Regions from separate parts of the Streptomyces sp. NPDC004134 genome, predicted to be linked through region 3. Evidence: riboswitches for the same ligand, from Rfam matches in the RefSeq annotation. Region 3 holds a riboswitch; each other region holds the start of a gene.

What was found. A riboswitch is a leader RNA that binds a small molecule or an ion and turns the genes downstream of it on or off. The one in region 3 is predicted to bind cyclic di-AMP.
Region 1: another riboswitch for cyclic di-AMP. It lies ahead of ACFYVJ_RS05215 (LysM peptidoglycan-binding domain-containing protein); the one in region 3 lies ahead of ACFYVJ_RS34055 (M23 family metallopeptidase).
Region 2: another riboswitch for cyclic di-AMP. It lies ahead of ACFYVJ_RS07575 (transglycosylase family protein); the one in region 3 lies ahead of ACFYVJ_RS34055 (M23 family metallopeptidase).
Region 4: another riboswitch for cyclic di-AMP. It lies ahead of ACFYVJ_RS07330 (transglycosylase family protein); the one in region 3 lies ahead of ACFYVJ_RS34055 (M23 family metallopeptidase).

What each region holds. Positions count from the first base shown of each region.
Region 1 is NZ_JBIAMS010000002.1:460,986-466,068, forward strand. Features, by position in the region: gene ACFYVJ_RS05190 (hypothetical protein) at 124-549, opposite strand; gene ACFYVJ_RS05195 (ATP-binding protein) at 546-998, opposite strand; gene ACFYVJ_RS05200 (helix-turn-helix domain-containing protein) at 1,234-2,094, shown strand; gene ACFYVJ_RS05205 (DUF397 domain-containing protein) at 2,095-2,343, shown strand; gene ACFYVJ_RS05210 (hypothetical protein) at 2,676-3,320, shown strand; cyclic di-AMP (ydaO/yuaA leader) riboswitch at 3,424-3,598, shown strand; gene ACFYVJ_RS05215 (LysM peptidoglycan-binding domain-containing protein) at 3,605-4,504, shown strand; gene ACFYVJ_RS05220 (FadR/GntR family transcriptional regulator) at 4,588-5,083, opposite strand, start outside.
Region 2 is NZ_JBIAMS010000004.1:86,744-91,826, forward strand. Features, by position in the region: gene ACFYVJ_RS07565 (septum formation initiator family protein) at 1-41, opposite strand, end outside; gene eno (phosphopyruvate hydratase) at 152-1,435, opposite strand; gene ACFYVJ_RS07575 (transglycosylase family protein) at 1,812-2,507, opposite strand; cyclic di-AMP (ydaO/yuaA leader) riboswitch at 2,584-2,795, opposite strand; gene ACFYVJ_RS07580 (transglycosylase family protein) at 2,957-4,012, opposite strand; gene ACFYVJ_RS07585 (cytochrome P450) at 4,111-5,083, opposite strand, start outside.
Region 3 is NZ_JBIAMS010000044.1:9,491-14,573, forward strand. Features, by position in the region: gene ACFYVJ_RS34040 (cytochrome P450) at 1-777, shown strand, start outside; gene ACFYVJ_RS34045 (cytochrome P450) at 774-2,045, shown strand; gene ACFYVJ_RS34050 (PP2C family protein-serine/threonine phosphatase) at 2,397-3,761, shown strand; cyclic di-AMP (ydaO/yuaA leader) riboswitch at 3,985-4,160, shown strand; gene ACFYVJ_RS34055 (M23 family metallopeptidase) at 4,172-5,083, shown strand, end outside.
Region 4 is NZ_JBIAMS010000004.1:36,252-41,334, reverse strand. Features, by position in the region: gene ACFYVJ_RS07350 (GtrA family protein) at 1-293, opposite strand, end outside; gene ACFYVJ_RS07345 (5-(carboxyamino)imidazole ribonucleotide synthase) at 449-1,579, shown strand; gene purE (5-(carboxyamino)imidazole ribonucleotide mutase) at 1,587-2,102, shown strand; gene ACFYVJ_RS07335 (dipeptidase) at 2,192-3,400, shown strand; cyclic di-AMP (ydaO/yuaA leader) riboswitch at 3,641-3,833, shown strand; gene ACFYVJ_RS07330 (transglycosylase family protein) at 3,837-5,039, shown strand.

The sequences.
Region 1 (5,083 bases), on a different contig from region 3:
ACCCGCGCCGCCGCCCCCGGCGGCGCGGCCCGCGGTTCGTCATTCCCGCGGCGGGCCGGCCGCGGGCTCCTCCCCCGCAACCGAAATCGAGGAGGTGCCCGCCGGCCGGTCCGCCGCGGGTGCTCAGGCGGCGTCGCCGCGGCCCGCGACGACCCGGGCGACATCGCAGGACCAGGCGGGCTCGACGCCGGTACGCCGGCAGATCCGCAGGAAGAGCGGGATCGGCGGCGTGTACGGAACCCCGTCGGCCGGCCGGTGCACCAGCCGGGGTACGGCCGCCGGCCCGCCGGTGCCGGCGGCCGCCCCCGAGATATCGGCGCCCGGGGCGTAGTGCACGCTCCGCGGCCACTGCAGACCGGCGCCGGAGCCGGCCGGCACGATCCACCACCACCGGCTGCCGTCGGCGAAGACGCAGCCCACGCGGGGAAGCCGGGCCATCACGTCATAGCCGATCCGCTGCGGTACGCCCACGGCGTCACAGCCGAGGGCCGCGGCGCCCGCGCCCGGTACGGCCAGCCGGAGCCGGCCGCCGGGCTCGGTGCGCATCATCCGGCCGCCCGCTCGCCGGCCGCCGGGCCGGCCCCGGTACGGGTACCGGTAGCGCGCGGCGCGGCGGCCCCCCCGGCCGCCGGCACCTCGCGCTGCAGCTCCGCCCAGACCACCAGACCCGGGCCGGGCCGCGCGTCGTATGCCCCCCAGCTACTACTGACCGCGGTGACGAGCAGGAGCCCCCGACCCTGCTCGTCCGCGGACGACCGCTGCACCCGCAGGCTTCCCGGCTCGACACCCTGGTCGGTGACGGCCAGCCGCAGGCGGTCGGCGCTACAGCGCAGTTCGCACCCTATGCGCCGACTCCCCGTATGCAGCAGTGCGTTGGTCACCAGTTCCGAGAGAACGAGGGTGGCACTGTCGCCCACCTCGCCCTCCACCCCCCAGCGGCGCATCTGCTCGCGGGCCAGCCGGCGGGCGACCGTAACGGCGTCCGCCTGACCTGGCACCTCGAAACCGCACCGCACCGCATCGACCCCCGAACGGAATCCCGGCAAGCCGGGGTCCTGTGTCACGACCCCCGTCTGATGCGGCTGTGTGGACTGGCTCACATCCCAAACTATGGCCCCGCCGCGGCCACTTGGCAACCCCCACTGTGAATTTTTCAGAGTTGCCGTTGCACTGTGTTCGCCAAGCCCGAGGCGTGGCACACTGCTTGAGGCAGTTCCGACAGGGAGGTATGGCGTGAGCGAACCGCGGTCTGCGCCGACCGTGGGGCAGGTCGTGCTCGGCAAGCGGCTCCAGGAGCTGCGCGAGCGCGCCGGGCTCAAGCGTGAGGAAGCTGCGAAGACCCTGCGCGTCGCCCCCGCCACCGTGCGCCGGATGGAGACCGCCGAGGTCGCGCTGAAGGTTCCGTACGTGCAACTGCTGTTGCAGGCGTACGGCATCGACCAGGAGGAGATCGACGCCTTCGTCGCGCTGACCGAGGAGGCCAACGAGCCCGGCTGGTGGCAGCGCTTCCACGACATCCTGCCCGACTGGTTCAGCATGTACGTGAGCCTGGAGGGCGCCGCGTCGCTCATCAGGTCGTACGAGCCGCACTTCGTGCCGGGTCTGATGCAGACCGAGGACTACGCACGGCACGTGCTGAAGGTCGGCTCCCTCGGCCGGGTCGCGCCCGCGGAGATCGAGCGGCACGTCGCGCTCCGCATGGAGCGCCAGGACCTCCTCACCCGCGAGGAAGCGCCCCGGTTCTGGGCCATCGTGGACGAAACGGTCCTGCGCCGCCCGGTGGGCGACGGCTCGGTGATGCGCGCGCAGGTCGACCGGCTCCTCGACATCGCGTCCCTGCCCAACGTCACGCTCCAGATGGCGGAGTTCCGCACCGGCCACCATCCGGGCACGTACAGCCCCTTCGTCCTCTTCCGGTTCGCCATGCCCGAGCTGCCGGACATGATCTACACCGAGTACCTCACCGGCGCCGTCTACCTCGACGGCCGGCACGAGGTGGCCACACACCTCGCCGCCCTGGACCACATGGCGGCCCAGGCGGCGACGGCAAAACGCACGAAGGAAATCCTCCGGGACTTCCGCAAGGAGCTGTGAATGGAACGCATTTACAACGGCATGCCGGCGGCGGACCTCGGCACCGAGGGCTGGCACAAGCCGTGGAGCGGCGGCAACGGCGGCAACTGCGTCGAGGCCATGAAGCTGCGGGACGGCCGGATAGCGGTACGGCACTCGGCGCACCCCGAGGGTCCCGCCCTCATCTACACCCCCGGCGAGATGGACGCGTTCATCGAGGGTGCCAAGGCCGGCGAAGCCGACTTCCTGCTGTCACGGAGCCCGGTGTGACCGCGCCAGGCACGGCGCCTCCGCACCGGCTGCCGCGCCGCCCGGTCCACTCGCCGTCCGGACCGGACGGCGAGCCCATCCCGGCGAACGGGGGTGTGGCCCACCCGCACTGACGTGGGCCACCGGCCGGGAGCACAGAGAGGGAGGGGACACCCCGGGGGGGTCCCCTCCCTCGGCGTTTGCCGAAGCACGGGCGCGCAACGGCGCCCGGGGGCACGGCAGATGAAATTCCAGAAATCATGAACCGCGCGTGTCCGCACCGCTGCCTTCCGCGAGGTATCGGCGTACGGTATGCCCCCGATGGCCGTCGTCAGCCCCGGGGAGGCCCCGCGATGAGCGCATCTCCACCCCCGTCCGCGGGCGCGGCCCCGCCGGCCGTCCGTGTCGGGGTGCTGCTCCCCCGGCTGCCGGAGGAGCCCGCGGACTGGCTGGCGGAGTGCGCGGCGTACGACTCCGCCGGCGCCGACGCACTGTGGCTGGACGGCGGTCCCGACCCGGCCCACGACGTACTGGCGCTCGCCGCCGCCCTGGCCGCCGCCACCGGCCGGGCGAGGCTGGTGGTCGCGCTGCCCGACAGCGTGCCGCAGGCCGCGCTGCTGGCCCGGGCGCTGGCCACCGTGGTGCTGCTCAGCGGCGGCCGGCTCGCGCTCGCCGCCGACTCCCGGCGGTGCGCCGAACTCGGCGCCGTGGCACCGACGGTGCCCGCCTTCCGCCGGCTCGCGCCCGCGGGCCCGGGCTATGAGGAGCCGGGCGCCGGGCGCTGGACTCCGGCGGCCGCGCCCGCGGGACCCGACGCCTGGCGGACCGCGCTCGCCGGCGCCGCGGAGCGCGGGGTGCACGGTCTCGTCGTACCGGCTGGGCAGCGTTTGCTGGAGGCGCTGCGCCTCGGCGTGAGTGCCGAACGTCACACGCGCCCCAACCGCCCCACGCGTGCGCGCGTCACCACGGAGCGTCAGACTACGCGCCGATCCTCGTGATCCGCTTGTGATCTGCCGTTCGATCTCCTAGTGTCCGAGTCGTTCGCACACGCGAGCACCGAGCTCCGGTACGCCGAGTCCTGCCCGTCGGAGCCCGGAACCGTCGTCCCCACAGCCGTTCGGGCAGGAGCGGGGGAACCACTTCTCCGTCGGCAGGAGCACGGTGGCAGGACCGCACCGCACTCCCCGACTCGGGGTGAAGCCGCACAGCACGACGCGGCCGGGCAACTCCAGCCCGAACCCGACAGCTCACCTCGCAGGCGTCGGAGAAAGAGCGAGCCACCATGGCCGGAACCGGCACCCGGCGCGCGCCCAAGTCGCGCTCCACCCGCCGCTACGCCGCTGCCGCGGGGGTGGGCATAGCCCTGCCCGTCGCCGGCGGCATCGCGGCGACCGCCGCGCACGCCTATACGGTCGAGAAGGGCGACACCCTCTCGGAGATCGCCGAGGACAACGGATTCGGGGCCGACTGGCAGCGGCTGTACGAGGCCAACAAGGCAGCCGTCGGCGACAACCCCCACCTGATCCTGCCGGGCCAGGAACTGGACCTGGGGGACGAGAAGGCCGAGAGCAAGCCCGCCGAGGCCGACCAGACCGCCGCCAAGACCGAGCAGAAGCAGCAGCGTTACGTCGAGCACACCGTCGGCGCCGGCGAGACGCTGGCCAAGATAGCCGCGAAGTACGACGTGCCCGGCGGCTGGCAGCGGGTGTACGTCGACAACGAGAAGGCGATCGGCGACAACCCGGCCGCGCTGAAGGTGGGCACCGAGCTGCGCGTCGACACCAAGGGCGGCAAGGTCGACAAGTCGATCGACCCGAACGGCTCGTCGGCGTCGAAGAGTTCCGGCGGCTCCGGCGGCGCGACCGAGGCGTCGCAGGCGAGCGTCCCGACCACCGAGTCCGGCATCCAGGCGGCGGCCCGGGAGATCGTGCCCGCCGACCAGTTCACCTGCTTCAGCAGCATCGTGGAGCGCGAGAGCGGCTGGGACCACACCGCGACGAACCCCAGCTCCGGCGCGTACGGCCTGATGCAGGCGCTGCCGGGCGACAAGATGGCCTCGGCCGGCGCCGACTGGCGCACCAACCCGGTCACGCAGATCAAGTGGGGCCTGGACTACATGAACGACCGCTACGGCAGCCCGTGCGGCGCCTGGGACTTCTGGCAGGCGAACAACTGGTACTGATTCCGGGGGCTCCGGCCCGCGGAAGTCTCCTTCGCCCCGTCGTGCGGATCCGTCCGCGCGGCGGGGCGCGTTCGTCGTACGGGCTACGCCCCGGCCGCCCGTTCCGCCCCGGCAGCCCGCCCGGCCGAGGACCCGCCGGCGGCCCCGGCGCCGGATCCGCCGGCGGACAACTCCGCCAGGTCCCGGGCCGCCTGGGCGAGGAGCCGGTGCATCGCCGCCTCCGCGGCGTCCGGGTCCTGCGCCCGGATCGCGGCGAGCACGGCGCGGTGGCCCGGCACGGGGTCCCGCGGGTGGTGTCCCGGGCCGTGCACCAGGCGGTCGCGGGCGGCAAGACCGCTGGCGAGGACCTGATCCATGCGCTCCAGCAGCTCGTTGTGCGAGGCGGCCAGCAGGGCGCGGTGGAACGCGAGGTCCGCGGCGACCGCCTCGGCCGCGCCGTCCCGCGCCCCGGCCATCGCCGTGAGCGCCGTCTCCAGCGCCGCCAGGTCCGCGTCCGTGCGCCGCACCGCGGCCAGCCGGACCGCCGCGGGCTCGACGATGCCGCGCACCTCGTCCAGGTCGCGCAGCAGCGGGGAGGCG
Region 2 (5,083 bases), on a different contig from region 3:
AGCTTGAGCCGGGTGGTGGTGGAGAAGCGCTCCCTGGCCATGTGCGTCGCGTCCTCCCCGGGCGGCAAGCGGTGGTCGGCCCCGGTCGCACCTTACGCGGTGCGGCCGGGGCCGGTGGCGTCCGACGCCGATGTCGTACGGGTCGGTCCGTTCAGCCGTTCTTGTAGCGCGGGAAGGCGCTGCGGCCCGCGTACTCGGCGGCGTCGTCGAGGATCTCCTCGATGCGCAGGAGCTGGTTGTACTTGGCGACCCGCTCGGAGCGGGCGGGGGCGCCGGTCTTGATCTGGCCGCAGTTCGTGGCGACGGCCAGGTCGGCGATGGTGACGTCCTCGGTCTCGCCGGAGCGGTGGGACATCATGCACTTGAAGCCGTTGCGCTGGGCCAGCTCGACGGCGTCGAGGGTCTCGGTGAGCGAGCCGATCTGGTTGACCTTCACCAGCAGCGCGTTGGCGGAGCCCTCGTCGATGCCGCGCTGCAGCCGCTCGGGGTTGGTGACGAAGAGGTCGTCGCCGACGATCTGCACCTTGTCGCCGAGGCGCTCGGTCAGCACGTGCCAGCCGGCCCAGTCGTCCTCGAACAGCGGGTCCTCGATGGACACCAGCGGGTAGTCCGCGACGAGCTGCTCGTAGTACTCCGTCATCTCGGCGGCGGACCGGCCCTTGCCCTCGAAGACGTACACGCCGTCCTTGTAGAACTCGGAGGCGGCCACGTCGAGCGCGAGGGCGACGTCCTGGCCCGCGGTGTAGCCGGCCTTCTGGATCGCCTCGATGATGAGGTCCAGCGCGTCCCGGTTGGAGTCGAGGTTCGGCGCGAAGCCGCCCTCGTCGCCGAGGCCGGTGGACAGGCCGCGCTCCTTGAGGACGGCCTTGAGCTGGTGGTAGATCTCCGCGCCGCAGCGTACGGCCTCGGAGAACGACTCTGCGCCGATCGGCGCGATCATGAACTCCTGGATGTCCACGTTGGAGTCCGCGTGGCTGCCGCCGTTGAGGATGTTCATCATCGGCACGGGCAGCACGTGCGCGTTGGGGCCGCCGAGGTAGCGGAAGAGCGGCAGGTCGGACGCCTCGGAGGCGGCGTGCGCGACGGCGAGCGAGACGCCGAGGATGGCGTTGGCGCCGAGGGAGGACTTGTCGGGGGTGGCGTCGAGGTCGAACATCGCCTGGTCGATGAGGCGCTGCTCGGTGGCGTCGTAGCCGACGAGCTCGGGGCCGATCTGCTCGATGACGGCGAGCACCGCCTTCTCGACGCCCTTCCCGCCGTAGCGGGCCTTGTCCCCGTCGCGCAGCTCCAGGGCCTCGAAGGCGCCGGTGGAGGCGCCGGACGGAACGGCAGCACGGCCGGTGCTGCCGTCGTCGAGGCCGACCTCGACCTCGACCGTGGGGTTGCCGCGGGAGTCGAGAATCTCTCGGGCTACGACGACGTCGATGGACGGCACGGTGTCTCCTTCGGAGGGATTCGCTACGGGTTCCGCCCTGAGCCTAGCCGCCCCGGGTGACGGCCCCGGCGCGCACCCGGCCGCATTCCGCGGTACGAGACGGTTCGGGCCGGGAGCGGGGACGGGCCACGGGAAGCGGCGCGGGACGGGAGCCACGGCGGCGGGAGCCGCGGGAGCGGGAGCCACGGGGGCGGGTGGCGTACGGCGTGGTCGTCCCGGCCCGCGCACCGGACGGGCCGGGACGGCCGCGCCGTACCGCGGGCGGCGTGCCCGGCGGCAGGCGGCGCCGGGCGGCACCGGGGGCGGCAGGCGGCGGTGCACCGGGCGCGGGCGGGCCGGCCGGTTCGTGGTCCGGTGCGGCCCGCCCGCGCGGGACTCAGTTCACCTTCAGCTTCTGGCCCGGCCGGATCAGGTCCGGGTTCGCGCCGACGACCGGCTTGTTGTCCTCGTACAACTGCTGCCAGCTCTCCGCACCGTGCCGCCGGGCGATGTCGTCGAGGGTGTCGCCCTCGCGGACCTCGTAGTAGAAGCCGCGGAAGACCGTGCGGGACTCCGGCTGCGTCTGCTCGGCGGCACCGCGGGCCTCGGTGCCCTGCGGAGCCTCCTGCGGGGCCTCCTGCGGCGCCTGCTCCTGCGTCTGCGGGGCCGGCTGCGGCAGGGTCCGCGGTGGGGTCTCCGGTTGCTCCTGCCGCTGCTGCGGGGCCTCCTGCTGCGCCGGTGGGACGATCTGCCCGGCGGCCGGACCGCCCGCGGCCAGGCCCGCGCGTGGGCCGCAGTTGGGCCACGCCCCCGGGCCCTGCATGGACAGCAGCCGCTCCGCGACGGCGATCTGCTGCTGCTTCGACGCCAGGTCGGCGCGCGGGGCGAAGCTCCGGCCGCCGGCGGCTTCCCAGCTCGACTGGGAGAACTGGACGCCGCCGAAATAGCCGTTCCCCGTATTCGTCGCCCAATTTCCTCCGGACTCGCAGGCGGCTACCCGTTCCCACGTATCGATGGGCGCCGCGAACGCGTGCTGGGCGCCGAGCACCGGCAGGCCGATCGCGGTTCCGGTGGCGCCCACGAGGACGGCCATGCGGGAATGTGTGCCAAGGCGTGCCTGTGCGGCGGGGCGGCGGTGCTTACCCGTTCCGGCAGGAAGAAGCATGATGCTCTTTTCTCACCGACGCCTGCGAGGTGAGCTGTCGGGTGCGGGCTGTGAGTGCCCGGCCGTACGTCATACGTGCGGCTTGACCCCAAGCCGCCCGGTCCGCCTTCTCGTTGGACCTGAGCGGCGCTTACCGTGGGTCCCCCGCTCCTGTCAGCGGTGCTTCATGCACAGGTGGCCCGGGTGAACGCCGACAGGATTCGGCGTGAGGCGATCACCGGGGCTCGCGGTGGCGAGCAATGTGACGGTAAGCACATAGGCGTGTGCGATTCAAAGACCTCGGAAAATGCCACGCCAGGTTTTACGTCCGTCAGGTAGCCCGGTCAGCCGATTACGTCAAATATGACTAATCCGCGCCGACTTCACCCGCCGACTGTTCAGTTCCCGCTCAATTCGAGTTCCTGACCAGGCTTGATGGTGTCGGGGTCCTTACCGAGGGAGTTCTTGTTCCCGTCGTACAACTCGGACCATCCGCCCGACAGGGAATGCTCTCTGGCAATTTCCGAGAGGGTGTCACCCGGTCGGACGGTATAACTGCCGTCGCCCGCCGCGGCGTCGCGTCCCGAGGCGTCGCCCTTGCGGTCACCGCCGCGCTTGTCCGCGTCGCCGGGGATCTCGGCGACCCACTCGCGGCCCGGCTCCGGCAGCTCGGCCTCGTCGGGCGACTGGGAGGCGCCGGGGGTCTCGACGGCCTCGCGCGGGGCCTCGGGGGCGCCGGGCGAGGACGGGGCTTCGGACGGTGTCGGGGTCGCGGAGGCGTCCGGGGCGCGGTGCCGGCCGGAGCCCTCGGCGGAGGTGTCGTCGTCCCGGCCGGTCCGCTCGCCGGGGCCGCCGTCGCGCTCGCCCGGGTCCTGGCTGCCGCGGTGCTTGCCGGCGCCCCCGCCGGACTTCCGGTCCTCGTCGCCGCCGCCCTTGCGGTCGCGCTTGTCCCCGCGGTCCGTACGCCCGTCCTCGTCCTGGCCCTGGGAGTCGTCACCCGGGCCCGGGGCGAGGGTGGGCGGCGCGGTGGGCAGCAGCGGCAGCTCGGCGCCCGGGTCGACCTCCGGCACCTCGTCGTCGCCGTGCAGCCCGGCGTCCTGGGCGCACTCCGGCCACGCCTTGTCGGCGCCCATGCCGGCGAGGATGCGCTCGGCGACCGTGATCTGCTGCGCGCGGCTGGCGAAGTCGGGCTGCGAGGCGAACTCCTCGCCGCCGTACTCCTGCCACATGTCCATCGTCAACTGCAGGCCGCCGTAGTACCCGTTGCCCTCGTCGGCGCTCCACAGCCCGCCGCTCTCGCACTCGGCGACCCGGTCCCACGTGCCGGCGTCGGCGGCGCTCGCGCCGCTCGCGCCCAGCAGCGGCAGGGCGAGACCCGCCCCGGTCGCACCGGCCGCGACGACGAACGCGGGGGCCTGGCGGGGACGTCGGTGGCGTCCGTTACCCGAGCGCATGCGAGTGCCTTTCGTTCCCTGTGTGTTCGAGCCAGTGGCCGAACTTAATACCGAACTACCTCCGATCACAAGTTGATCGCCTGATAGTCACGCGCAGATCACAGAGAGGGTCCGAAGCGCACCGGCAGCGTCCGCAGGCCCCGCATGATGAGCCCGCCGCGCCACCGCAATTCGGACGTCTCGCCGGCCAGCCGCAGGTCGGGAAGGCGGCGCAGCAAGGTGCCCAGGGCGGTCTGCGCCTCCAGCCGGGCGAGGGGGGCGCCGAGGCAGTAGTGGATGCCGTGGCCGTAGCCCACGTGCTGATTGTCACGCCGGGACAGGTCCAGGGTGTCGGGGTCCGCGAAGCGCGCGGGGTCGCGGTCGGCGGCGGCCAGCACGACGAGCACGGGGTCGCCCGCGGCGACGCGCTGCCCGCAGAGTTCCAGCGGCTCGGTCGCGAACCGCCAGGTCGCCAGCTCCACCGGGCCGTCGTAGCGCAGCAGTTCCTCCACCGCGGAGGGCAGCAGCGCGGGATCCGCGGCCAGCCGAGCGCGCTCGGCGGGGTGGGTGAGGAGCGTGTACGTGCCGTTTCCGATCAGGTTGACGGTGGTCTCGAAGCCGGCGAACAGCAGGATGAACGCCATGGCGGCGGCCTCGTTCTCCGTCAGCTTCTCGCCCTCGTCCGAGGCGCGGATGAGGCCGGAGATCAGGTCGTCGTCCGCGGCGTCGCCGCCGCCGAGCGCCGCGCGCTTGCGGTGGATCAGCTCGGCGAGGTAGGCGCGCATCTTCTTCACCGCGCGCGCGACGCCGCCGCGCGGGCCCTTGCCGTGGTGGATCATCACGGCGGCCCAGTCGCGGAAGTCGTCCTGGTCCTCCGCGGGGACGCCGAGGAGGTCGCAGATGGCGTAGATCGGCAGCGGGAAGGCGAACTCGTGGATGAGGTCGGCCTCGCCGCGGTCCGCGAAGCCGTCGATGAGGCGGTCGGTCAGCTCCTGCACGCGGGGCGCGAAGGCGGCGACGCGGCGGGGCGTGAACGCCTTGGAGACCAGCCGGCGCAGCCGGGTGTGGTCGGGCGGGTCGATGTTGAGCAGG
Region 3 (5,083 bases):
GGACGCCAACTCGCCCAGGTCCTCAACGAACTCGCGGACGGCGGACCCGGCGCGCTCAAGGCGTACGAGACCTTCGTCGAGCACATGACCCGTCTGGTCGCCGAGAAACGGCTCGCGCCCGGCCAGGACGTCACCTCGCAGATGCTCGCCGACCCCATGCACTTCACCGACGAAGAGGTCATGCTCGACCTCAAGGACACCACCGCCGCCGGCTTCCTGCCCACCGCCGACTGGATCGGCAACTCCATCCGCCTCATGCTCACCGACGACCGCTTCGCCGCCGCCCTCGGCGGCGGCCGGCACAGCGTCGGCCAGGCCATGAACGAGGTGCTGTGGGAGGACACCCCGACGCAGATCCTCGTCGGCCGCTGGGCAGCCCGCGACACCCAGCTCGGCGGCCGCCCCGTCGGCGCCGGCGACCTGCTGCTCCTCGGCCTCGCCGCCGCCAACGACGACCCGCAGATCCAGCAGGCCCTGGGCGGTCCTGGCGGCACGGGCGGCGGATACGGGTACAGAGGCGCCGGGGTACCCGCCCAGGCCGGCAACAGCGCCCACTTCGCCTTCAGCTACGGCGACTTCCGCTGCCCCTTCCCGGCCCAGGAGATCGCTGAGATCATCGCCCGGACGGGCCTCGAGGTACTCCTCGACCGGCTGCCCGACCTGGACCTGTCCGTGCCGGCCCGGACGCTGGTGCGGCGGCCGTCCGCGTTCCTGCGCGGCATGACCGCCCTGCCGGTCACCTTCACCCCCGTACGCGCTGCAGGAGGTCATCCGTGAACTGCCCGCACGCCGCCGGCGCAGCCGCCGTCCCGACCGGCTCCGGGGACCTTCCCGGGCCGCTGGCCATCGACCCGCTCGTACGCGACCTCGCGGGCGAGACCGCGCTCCTGTGCGCCGCCGCCCCGCTCACCCGGATCGAACTGCTCGGCGCGCCCGCGTGGACCGTCACCCGGCACGCCGAGGCCCGCCAACTGCTCACCGACGCCCGGCTGGTCAAGGACATCGGCGCCTGGCGGCTGTGGCAGACCGGCGAGGTCACCGCGGAGTGGCCGCTGATCGGGATGGTCGACCCGGGCCGGTCGATGTTCACGGTCGACGGCCCCGAGCACCGGCGGCTGCGCGCCAAGACCGCGCAGGCCATCACGCCGCGGCGGCTCGACGCGCTGCGGCCGGTGGTCGAGGGGGTGACGGCCGAACTGCTGGACTCCCTGGCGGCCGCGGCGGCCGCGGGCGACGGGGTGGTCGACCTCAAGGAGGTCTTCGCGCAGCCGCTGCCGATGCGGGTGGTCTGCGCGCTCATGGGCGTCGCGGAATCGGAGATACCGCGGCAGATGCGCCTGTGGAAAGCTTTCTTCTCCATGCTCACGCCGCAGGACGAACGGCTCGCGGTGATGGCGGAACTCGACCGCGTGTTCACGGACATGGTGCGGCAGAAGACCGCCGAGCCCGCCGACGACCTGACGAGCGCGCTGATCCTCGCCGACGAGGGCGGCGAGCCGCTGACCGAGGAAGAGGTCGTCGGCAACCTGAAGTCCATGATCGCGGCCGGGCACGAGACCACGATCACGCTCCTGCTCACCACCGTGCGCGGACTGCTGACCCACCCCGAGCAGCTCGGCATGGTCCGCGAGGGCACGGTGACGTGGGAGACAGCGATCGAGGAGGCACTGCGCTACGACCCGCCTGTGACCCACCTGCTGATGCGGTTCGCGACGGAGGACATCGAGATCGCCGGCACGGTGATCGAGAAGGGCGAGGGCGTCGTCATCTCGTACCGCGCGATCGGGCGGGACGCCGGGCACCACGGGGCGGACGTGGACGTCTTCGACGTCACGCGGGCGACGCCGATCCGGCACATGACCTTCGGGCACGGGCCGCACATCTGCCCCGGCGCGGCGCTGTCGCGGCTGGAGGCGGCGGTGGCGCTGCCGGCGCTCTTCGCCCGGTTCCCGGAACTGCGGGCGGCGGCGCCGCTGGGCGAGCTGCGCAACCTTCCGGTGCTGACGCAGAACGACCTGGCGTCCTTCCCGGTACGCCTCACCTGACGCCGCCCGAGCCGTCTGACGCCGCCTGAGCGCCCTGCCGGATGGCCTCATCCGTCCGGGGGCGCGGGGGACGCCGGGGGAGCTGAGGGGCGCGCGGGCGCCGCGCGCGCCGGAGCCGGGCGGTCCTATACCCGTTCGGCTGTACCCTCTGCGTGCGGTCCGCTGGTCCGCGACGCTTCTACCCGTCCCACCCTGGCCGCCATGACGCCCGAAATGCCTCCTGTAACCCGCCTGGGCCCCGCCCGGTCGCTGTCCCGCCCGGGACGCGGAACCCTGAGGGACGACGGCACGGGCCCGCGTGCCGGCCGCACGGGGAGGACAGCGCAGGAAGGGCAGCGCAGGAGAGGGCAGGTGCAGCCGGTGCGGGAGGACGGCGCGGGTAAGGGTGAAGGCGGCCCGCACGACGAGGGCCGCAACTCGCACGATGACCGCTCCTCACGCGACGGCCGCGCCTCACGCGACGCCCAGCGTGGCTCGTACGGCGAGCGCGGCTCGTACGGCGAGGGGCGCGGTCCGTACGAGAACGGGCGGGCCTACCGCGTCGGCGCCGGCGCGCTGGACCTGGCGGCCCGGTCCCGGCGCCCCGACGCCACCGGCGGCGAGCGCCGGGTCAGGTGGGCGCTGCGGTGGCTGCCGGCCGCGCTGATCGTCGTGGGGTCGGTGTTCTTCTGGTTCACGCCGGAGGGGCTGAGGTCCTCGCCGGTCTTCGAGACCACCCCGCTGGTCGCCGCCGCGCTGCTCACCCTGCGCGGCACCGTTGCCGTTGCCGTGGCCGCCCTGGTGGTGGACGTCGCGCTCGAAATCCTCAACGGCACGGCCACGAACGCCGACGCGCTCACCCAGATGGTGTCGCAGGTCGTGCTCGGCGTCCTGGCGGTCGTGATCAACCTCCTCATCCAGCGCAATTACCGCCGGCTGACTTCCGCCCGCCACGTCGCCGTCGCCGCGCAGCGCGCCGTGCTGCCGAACCCGCCGGACGGCTTCGGCGCGCTGCGGGTCGCCGCCCGCTACCAGGCCGCCGACGCCGACGCCCGTATCGGCGGCGACCTCTACGCCGTGCAGGAGGGCCCGTACGGCGTGCGCTGCATCGTCGGCGACGTACGCGGCAAGGGGCTGGAGGCGGTGGAGTCCGTGGCGGTCGTCATCGGCGCCTTCCGGGAGGCGGCCGAGGAGGAGGCGGGGCTCGCCGGGGTCGCGCGGCGGCTGGAACGCGCGCTGCAGCGCCAGGAGACGGGGCGCAGCGGGCTCGACCGGGTGGAGGGGTTCACGACCGCGGTGCTGGCGGAGGTCGACCGCGAGGGCGGCGCGCTGCGGCTGCTCAACCGCGGCCATCCGGCGCCGGTGCTGCTGGGCTCGGACGGCGCGGCACGCACGCTGCACCCGCGCGAGCACGCGCTGCCGCTGGGCATGGGCGACCTGGGTACGTGGCCGGACGAGCTGATGGAGGTGGCGTTCCCGCCGGGCGCGGCGCTCGTCCTGTTCACGGACGGCGTGACGGAGGCGCGGAACCAGGCGGGCGTCTTCTACGATCCCCTGCCCCGGCTGGACGGCCGGCTGTTCGACGGCCCGCACGAACTGCTGGACACCCTCCTGGACGATGTGACGCGCTATACGGGCGGGATGATCGCCGACGACATGGCGCTGTTCGCCCTCGCGCGCTCCCGTGCACCGTTCGGAGAGCCGCCGGACGCGGCCGCGCCTGTATACGCTCCGTAGTGGAATAGCGCCCCTCCGCATAACAACTGATGCACGATCAGCTAACGACCGGACCTCACTGCGCGTAATCAGGCCGTCAACTTGTCCGTTTCCGCTGGTACATGCCCGGATCGTCCGCGGTAAAGCACAACTCAATAACGGGAACGACTTGGAATCGAACGCCGTCGTCCGCTAGCGTGCGGTAACGCAGCGCGGTCGTCACTGCCGTCGCAAGAGGCGGCACCGTGCGCCGTCGCCGAATCCCGCAAGCGTCACAACTGCAGCAACGGCAACACCTAGGGAACCGGGGAACCACCACCTTGGGGTGAATCGGGCCAACCTCCGCCAGGAGGCGGCCCGTAGGAGACCTTCCTGCTCCGAACCCGTCAGCTAACCCGGTAGGCGAGAAGGAAGGAAAGGAGTACGCCTTCGTGGCGTCCTACAGGTCTGAGCCTGGCTACGGCCATGGCCATGACGATTACGGCTACGACGGCTATGCGTCCGGCGGCTACGCCCCCGAGGGGTATGCGCCCGCCGGTTACGCCGCCGATGAGCCGGTCGACGAAGTCCTCCCCGAGGACGACCTTCCCTCCCGCGGCCGCCGGCGCCTCCCCCGGCAGCGCGGTGGCAGCATGGCGCGCAGCGGTGCCGTACTCGGCGTGGGCGTCTTCGCCGCCGTGGGCGCGGGCAGCATGGCCACGGCGCAGGAGAAGCCCCCGGTCGCGATATCCATGCCCGACCAGGTCGACGCCGTCGCGAGCCAGATAAGCGCGCAACTCCCGGACGCGGAGAGCCTGCCGGGCGTCGGCGACTTGATGCCGAGCACGCAGGAGCCCGCTTCCGACACGGTCGTCACCACGGCTCCGCTCACCCAGGTCAGCTACGCCGGCGACACCGAGACCGCGAACCAGCCCGCCGACTCCGGAGAGGCCCTGCGGGCCCGCATCCTGGAGCAGGCCGAGCAGCAGCAGGCGGAGGCCGACGCCTCTGCCCGCGCGGCCGCCGAGGCCGAGGCCGCCAAGCAGGCGGCCGAGGAGGCCGCCGAGGCGAAGGCGCAGGAAGAGGAGCGCCAGCGCCAACTGGAGGAGGAGCGCCGCCGCAAGGCGGAGGAGGAGGCCCGCCGCAAGGCGGAGGAGGAGCGCCTCGCCAAGCTCGCCGCCAGCTATGTCGCCCCGGTCGCGAACTACACGCTCACCTCGACGTTCGGCGAGTCCGGCGACATGTGGGCCGCGGGCCACACGGGCCAGGACTTCGCCGCTTCCACCGGCACCCCGGTCAAGGCGGTGCACGGCGGCACGATCACCGAGGCCGGCTGGGCCGGCTCGTACGGCTACCGCATCGTC
Region 4 (5,083 bases), on a different contig from region 3:
TTCTCGATGACGAGCCCGGCGGCGCTGAAGACCAGGAACAGGGTGAACTCGCGCGGGGGCCGGGTCTTGTCCCGGTCGCGGTAGGTGAAGTACCGGAAGCCTATGTAGTTGAAGATGATCGCGACGGCCGTCGCGATCATGCTGCAGCGGACCACGGGGAGCTCCGTGGAGTTCCGCACGAGGTTGAAGACCGCCAGGTTGACCAGGACGCCGATGCCCCCGACCGCGGCGAACTCGGCCACCTCGCGGCTCAGGCGGCGCAGCCGCGTTGCCCCCGGTTGCCGTGCACTCATCAAGATCGTCAGACTCCGATGGTCGGTGGTGTTCCCCTGGTCATGGTCATCTCCGGCGGGCCGGAGACCTCATGCTAACCGGGCCGGCCGACGGAGGGGGCGGCTCCGCCCGGCCTGCCGATACGCTGGGACGCGTGACATTCCCGGTAGTCGGCATGATCGGCGGGGGACAGCTCGCCCGGATGACCCACCAGGCGGGCATCCCCCTCGGCATCAGGTTCAAGCTTCTCAGCGGCACCCGTACGGACTCGGCCGCTCTGGTGGCGGGTGACACGGTCGTCGGGGATTACCGCGATCTGGACACGCTGCGTGAGTTCGCCCGCGGCTGCGATGTGATCACGTTCGACCACGAACACGTGCCGACCGAGCATCTGCGGGCCCTCCAGGCGGAGGGCGTCGCGGTCAGACCGGGCCCGGACGCGCTGGTCCACGCGCAGGACAAGGGCGCGATGCGGGCCCGGCTGACGGAGCTGGGCATCCCCTGCCCGCGGCACCGGATCGTGGCGGACCCGGCGGACGTGGCGCGCTTCGCGCGCGAGGGCGGCGGCTTCCCGGTCGTGCTGAAGACGGTCCGCGGCGGGTACGACGGCAAGGGCGTGTGGGTCGTCCGTACGGAGGAGGACGCCGCGCCGCCGTTCCGCGCGGGGGTGCCGGTGCTGGCCGAGGAGCTGGTGGCCTTCCGCCGCGAGCTGGCCGCGAACGTCGTGCGCTCGCCGAGCGGCCAGGCGGTCGCGTACCCGGTGGTGGAGTCCATCCAGGTCGACGGCGTCTGCGACACGGTCCTCGCCCCGGCGCCCGGGCTCGCGCCCGAGGACGCGGTGCGTACGCAGCAGCTCGCGCTGCGGATCGCGATGGAGCTGGACGTGGTGGGCCACCTCGCGGTGGAGCTGTTCGAGGCGGACGGGCCGGACGGCGAGCCCCGGATCCTCGTCAACGAGCTGGCCATGCGCCCGCACAACTCCGGCCACTGGACCCAGGACGGCGCCGTCACCTCGCAGTTCGCCAACCACGTGCGCGCCGTGCTCGACCTGCCGCTGGGCGACCCGCGCCCGCGCGCCCCGTGGACGGTGATGGCGAACGTCCTCGGCGGCGACTACCCCGACATGTACCCGGCGTACCTGCACTGCATGGCCCGGGACCCGGGGCTGAAGATCCACATGTACGGCAAGGACGTGAAGCCCGGCCGCAAGGTCGGCCACGTCAACACCTACGGCGACGACCTGGCCGACGTGCGCGCCCGCGCCCGCCACGCCGCCGACTACCTGCGGGGGACGATCACGGAATGAGCAGCGTATGAGCGCGGAGAACGGCCCGCTGGTCGGCATCGTCATGGGCTCCGACTCCGACTGGCCGGTGATGGAGGCGGCGGCGCAGGCCCTGGACGAGTTCGAGGTCCCGTACGAGGTCGACGTCGTCTCCGCGCACCGGATGCCGCACGAGATGATCGCCTACGGCGAGCAGGCCGCGCCCCGCGGCCTGCGCACCCTCGTCGCCGGCGCCGGCGGCGCCGCCCACCTCCCGGGCATGCTCGCCTCCGTCACGCCCCTCCCGGTCATCGGCGTCCCGGTCCCGCTGAAGTACCTCGACGGCATGGACTCGCTGCTCTCCATCGTCCAGATGCCCGCGGGCGTCCCCGTCGCCACGGTCTCCGTGGCCGGCGCCCGCAACGCGGGCCTCCTGGCCGCCCGCATCCTGGCCGCCCACGACGAGGACCTCCGCGCCCGGATGTCGGCGTTCCAGGAGGACCTGAACCACCAGGCCCGCGAAAAGGGCGCCCGCCTCCGCCGCAAGACCACCCGGGCGGGCTGACACACCGTCCGATCCGGGGCCGGTCGTCCGGCTGTCAGCCTGCGCGGATAGCGTGGGGCCCACGCTATCCGCGCAGGGAGGACGACCTTATGACCGGCGAACTGCTCGCGCGTGCGCGCGAGGTGCTGCGTGCGCACCCCGTCGTCGACGGGCACAACGATCTTCCCTGGGCCCTGCGGGAGCAGGTGACGTACGACATCGACAGGCGTGACATCGCCGTCGACCAGAGCGCGCGGCTGCACACCGACATCCCGCGGCTGCGGGCCGGCGGGGTGGGGGCGCAGTTCTGGTCCGTGTACGTGAGCGCCGAGCTGGCCGGGGACGCCGCCGTGAGCGCGTGTCTGGAGCAGATCGACGTGGTGCGCCGGCTCGTCGACCGCTATCCCGGGGAGCTGCGGCTCGCGGTGACCGCCGACGAGGTGGAGGCGGCGCGGGCCGACGGGCGGATCGCCTCGCTGATGGGGGCCGAGGGCGGGCACTCCATCGCCAACTCGCTCGCCACGCTGCGCGCCTTCCGCCGGCTCGGCGTGCGCTACATGACGCTTACGCACAACGACAACACCGACTGGGCCGACTCCGCGACCGACGAGCCGCGGCACGGCGGGCTCACCGCCTTCGGCGAGGAGGTGGTGCGCGAGATGAACCGGGTCGGCATGCTCGTCGACCTCTCCCACGTGGCGCCCTCGACCATGCGCCACGCGCTGCGCGTCACCGAGGCGCCGGTCGTTTTCTCCCATTCATCCGCTCGCGCCATGTGTGACCACCCGCGCAACATTCCGGATGATGTGCTGGAATTGCTCCCCGCCAACGGCGGTGTGGCGATGGCCACGTTCGTGCCGAAGTTCGTCCTGCCCGCCGCCGTGGCGTGGACCGCGGAGGTGGACGAGCACATGACCGCCCGCGGCCTCGACCCGTTCGGCGCGGACGGCGAAGCGGTCCGCGTACGGCGTGCGTTCGAGGAGGCGCATCCGCGGCCGCAGGCGACGGCCGCGACCGTGGCGGATCATCTGGATCATATGCGCGAAGTGGCGGGAATCGACCATATCGGTATCGGCGGCGACTTCGACGGCACGCCGTTCACGCCGGAGGACCTCGCCGACGTCGCGGGTTATCCGCACCTCGTCGCCGAGCTGCTGTACCGCCGTTGGTCGGAAGAAGACCTGGCCAGGCTGCTGTGGGCCAACGCGTTGCGGGTGTTGCGCGACGCCGAGGCGGCGGCGCGCGAAGTGGCCGCTCGGCGCGGCCCGTCGATCGCCACCATCGAACAGCTCGACGGCCCCGCGAAGGTCCAGGTGTGAGCAGAGTGACATAAGTCACTCACAGAATTCTCACGCCATGGGGCGATGTGTCCGACTCCTCATATGTCGACAAGTCTCCACCGGGTAGGGGGAATTGAGGAGCGGCGCGGGATGGGGCGATTGTCGGGCTGATTCCGATGTGATGTGGGGAACGGCCTTGATGGCGGTTCACAGCTTGTTCTGTTTTCGGCTGTGTGTTTACGGTGCTCGCCGTGCTCGCGCCACCGATGCGGGTACCTCGTCGCCGTAACGCCGAATCCTGTCGGCGGCGACGGGCAGGCACTTCAGCTTTCACGGCAGGAGCGGGGGACCCAGGTAAGTGCCGCACCGTGCGCAAGCGCGGTACGGCTTGGGGTGAAGCCATGCTCCGCGTGGCCGGGCATCTCCAGCTCGAACCCGACAGCTCACCTCGCAGGCGTCGGAGAGGAGCATGTCCATGTCCGCACGCGGACGTCACCGTCGCCTGGGCCGGATAGCCCGGGGCAGCAGGGCCCTCATCGTCACCGCCGGCAGCGCCGGCGTCGCCATTCCGCTCATCGCCGGCGGCCACGCCCAGGCCGCCTCCGTCGACACCTGGGACCGCGTGGCCCAGTGCGAGAGCGGCGGGGACTGGAGCATCAGCACCGGCAACGGCTTCTACGGCGGCCTGCAGTTCGTGCAGAGCACCTGGGAGGGCTACGGCGGCACGCAGTACGCCCCGCGCGCCGACCAGGCCACCAAGGAGCAGCAGATCGAGATCGCCGAGAAGGTCCTCGCCTCGCAGGGCCCCGGCGCCTGGCCGGTCTGCTCGGTGCAGGCCGGGCTCACCCAGGGCGGCCCCGCCCCCGACCTCTCCACCGGCGGTGCCGGGAAGAGCGAGCCCGAGGCGCAGACCGAGTCCGGGCAGCCCGCACAGCAGGCCGCCAAGGACGAGGCCCCGAAGCAGGAGAAGGCGCCGGAGAAGAAGTTCGAGAAGGCCGGCAACTACACCGTCGTCTCCGGTGACACCCTGTGGGACATTGCTCGCAAGCACGGCATCGCGGGCGGCTGGCAGACGATCTACGAGGGCAACAAGGACGTCATCGGCGACGACCCGGACCTGATCTTCCCCGGTCAGGAGTACGAGTTCGACGGCGGCGAAGAGGTCACCCTCGAAGAGCCGGAGACCACCTCGGCCGAGCCGTCCTCCGCGCAGCAGGAGGAGCCGGCGGCCGCGGAGGAGCCGGCAGCGGAGGCCGCTCCCGCGGGCGGGTTCTCCGCCCCGATCGACGCCGGTCTCTCCACGGCGTACCGGGCCGCGGGCGGCTCGTGGTCCAGCGGTTACCACACCGGTGTCGACTTCTCCGCCGGCACCGGCACCCCGGTCAAGGCCGTCACCTCCGGCACCGTCGTCAAGGCCGGCAACGGCGCCGACGGCGGCGCGTACGGCATCGCCGTCGTGATCAAGCACGACGACGGCCGCTACAGCCAGTACGCCCACCTGTCGTCCACCTCGGTGAGCGTGGGCCAGAGCGTGGGCGCCGGCGACCAGATCGGTCTGTCCGGCTCCACCGGCAACTCCACCGGGCCGCACCTGCACTTCGAGGTGCGCACCAGCCCGGACTACGGTTCGGACGTCGACCCGGTCGCGTACCTGCGCGACAACGGCGTCTCCATCTGAGGGTCCCCCGCACGGCGTTGCCCCCCGTTTCCGGCGGAACGGGG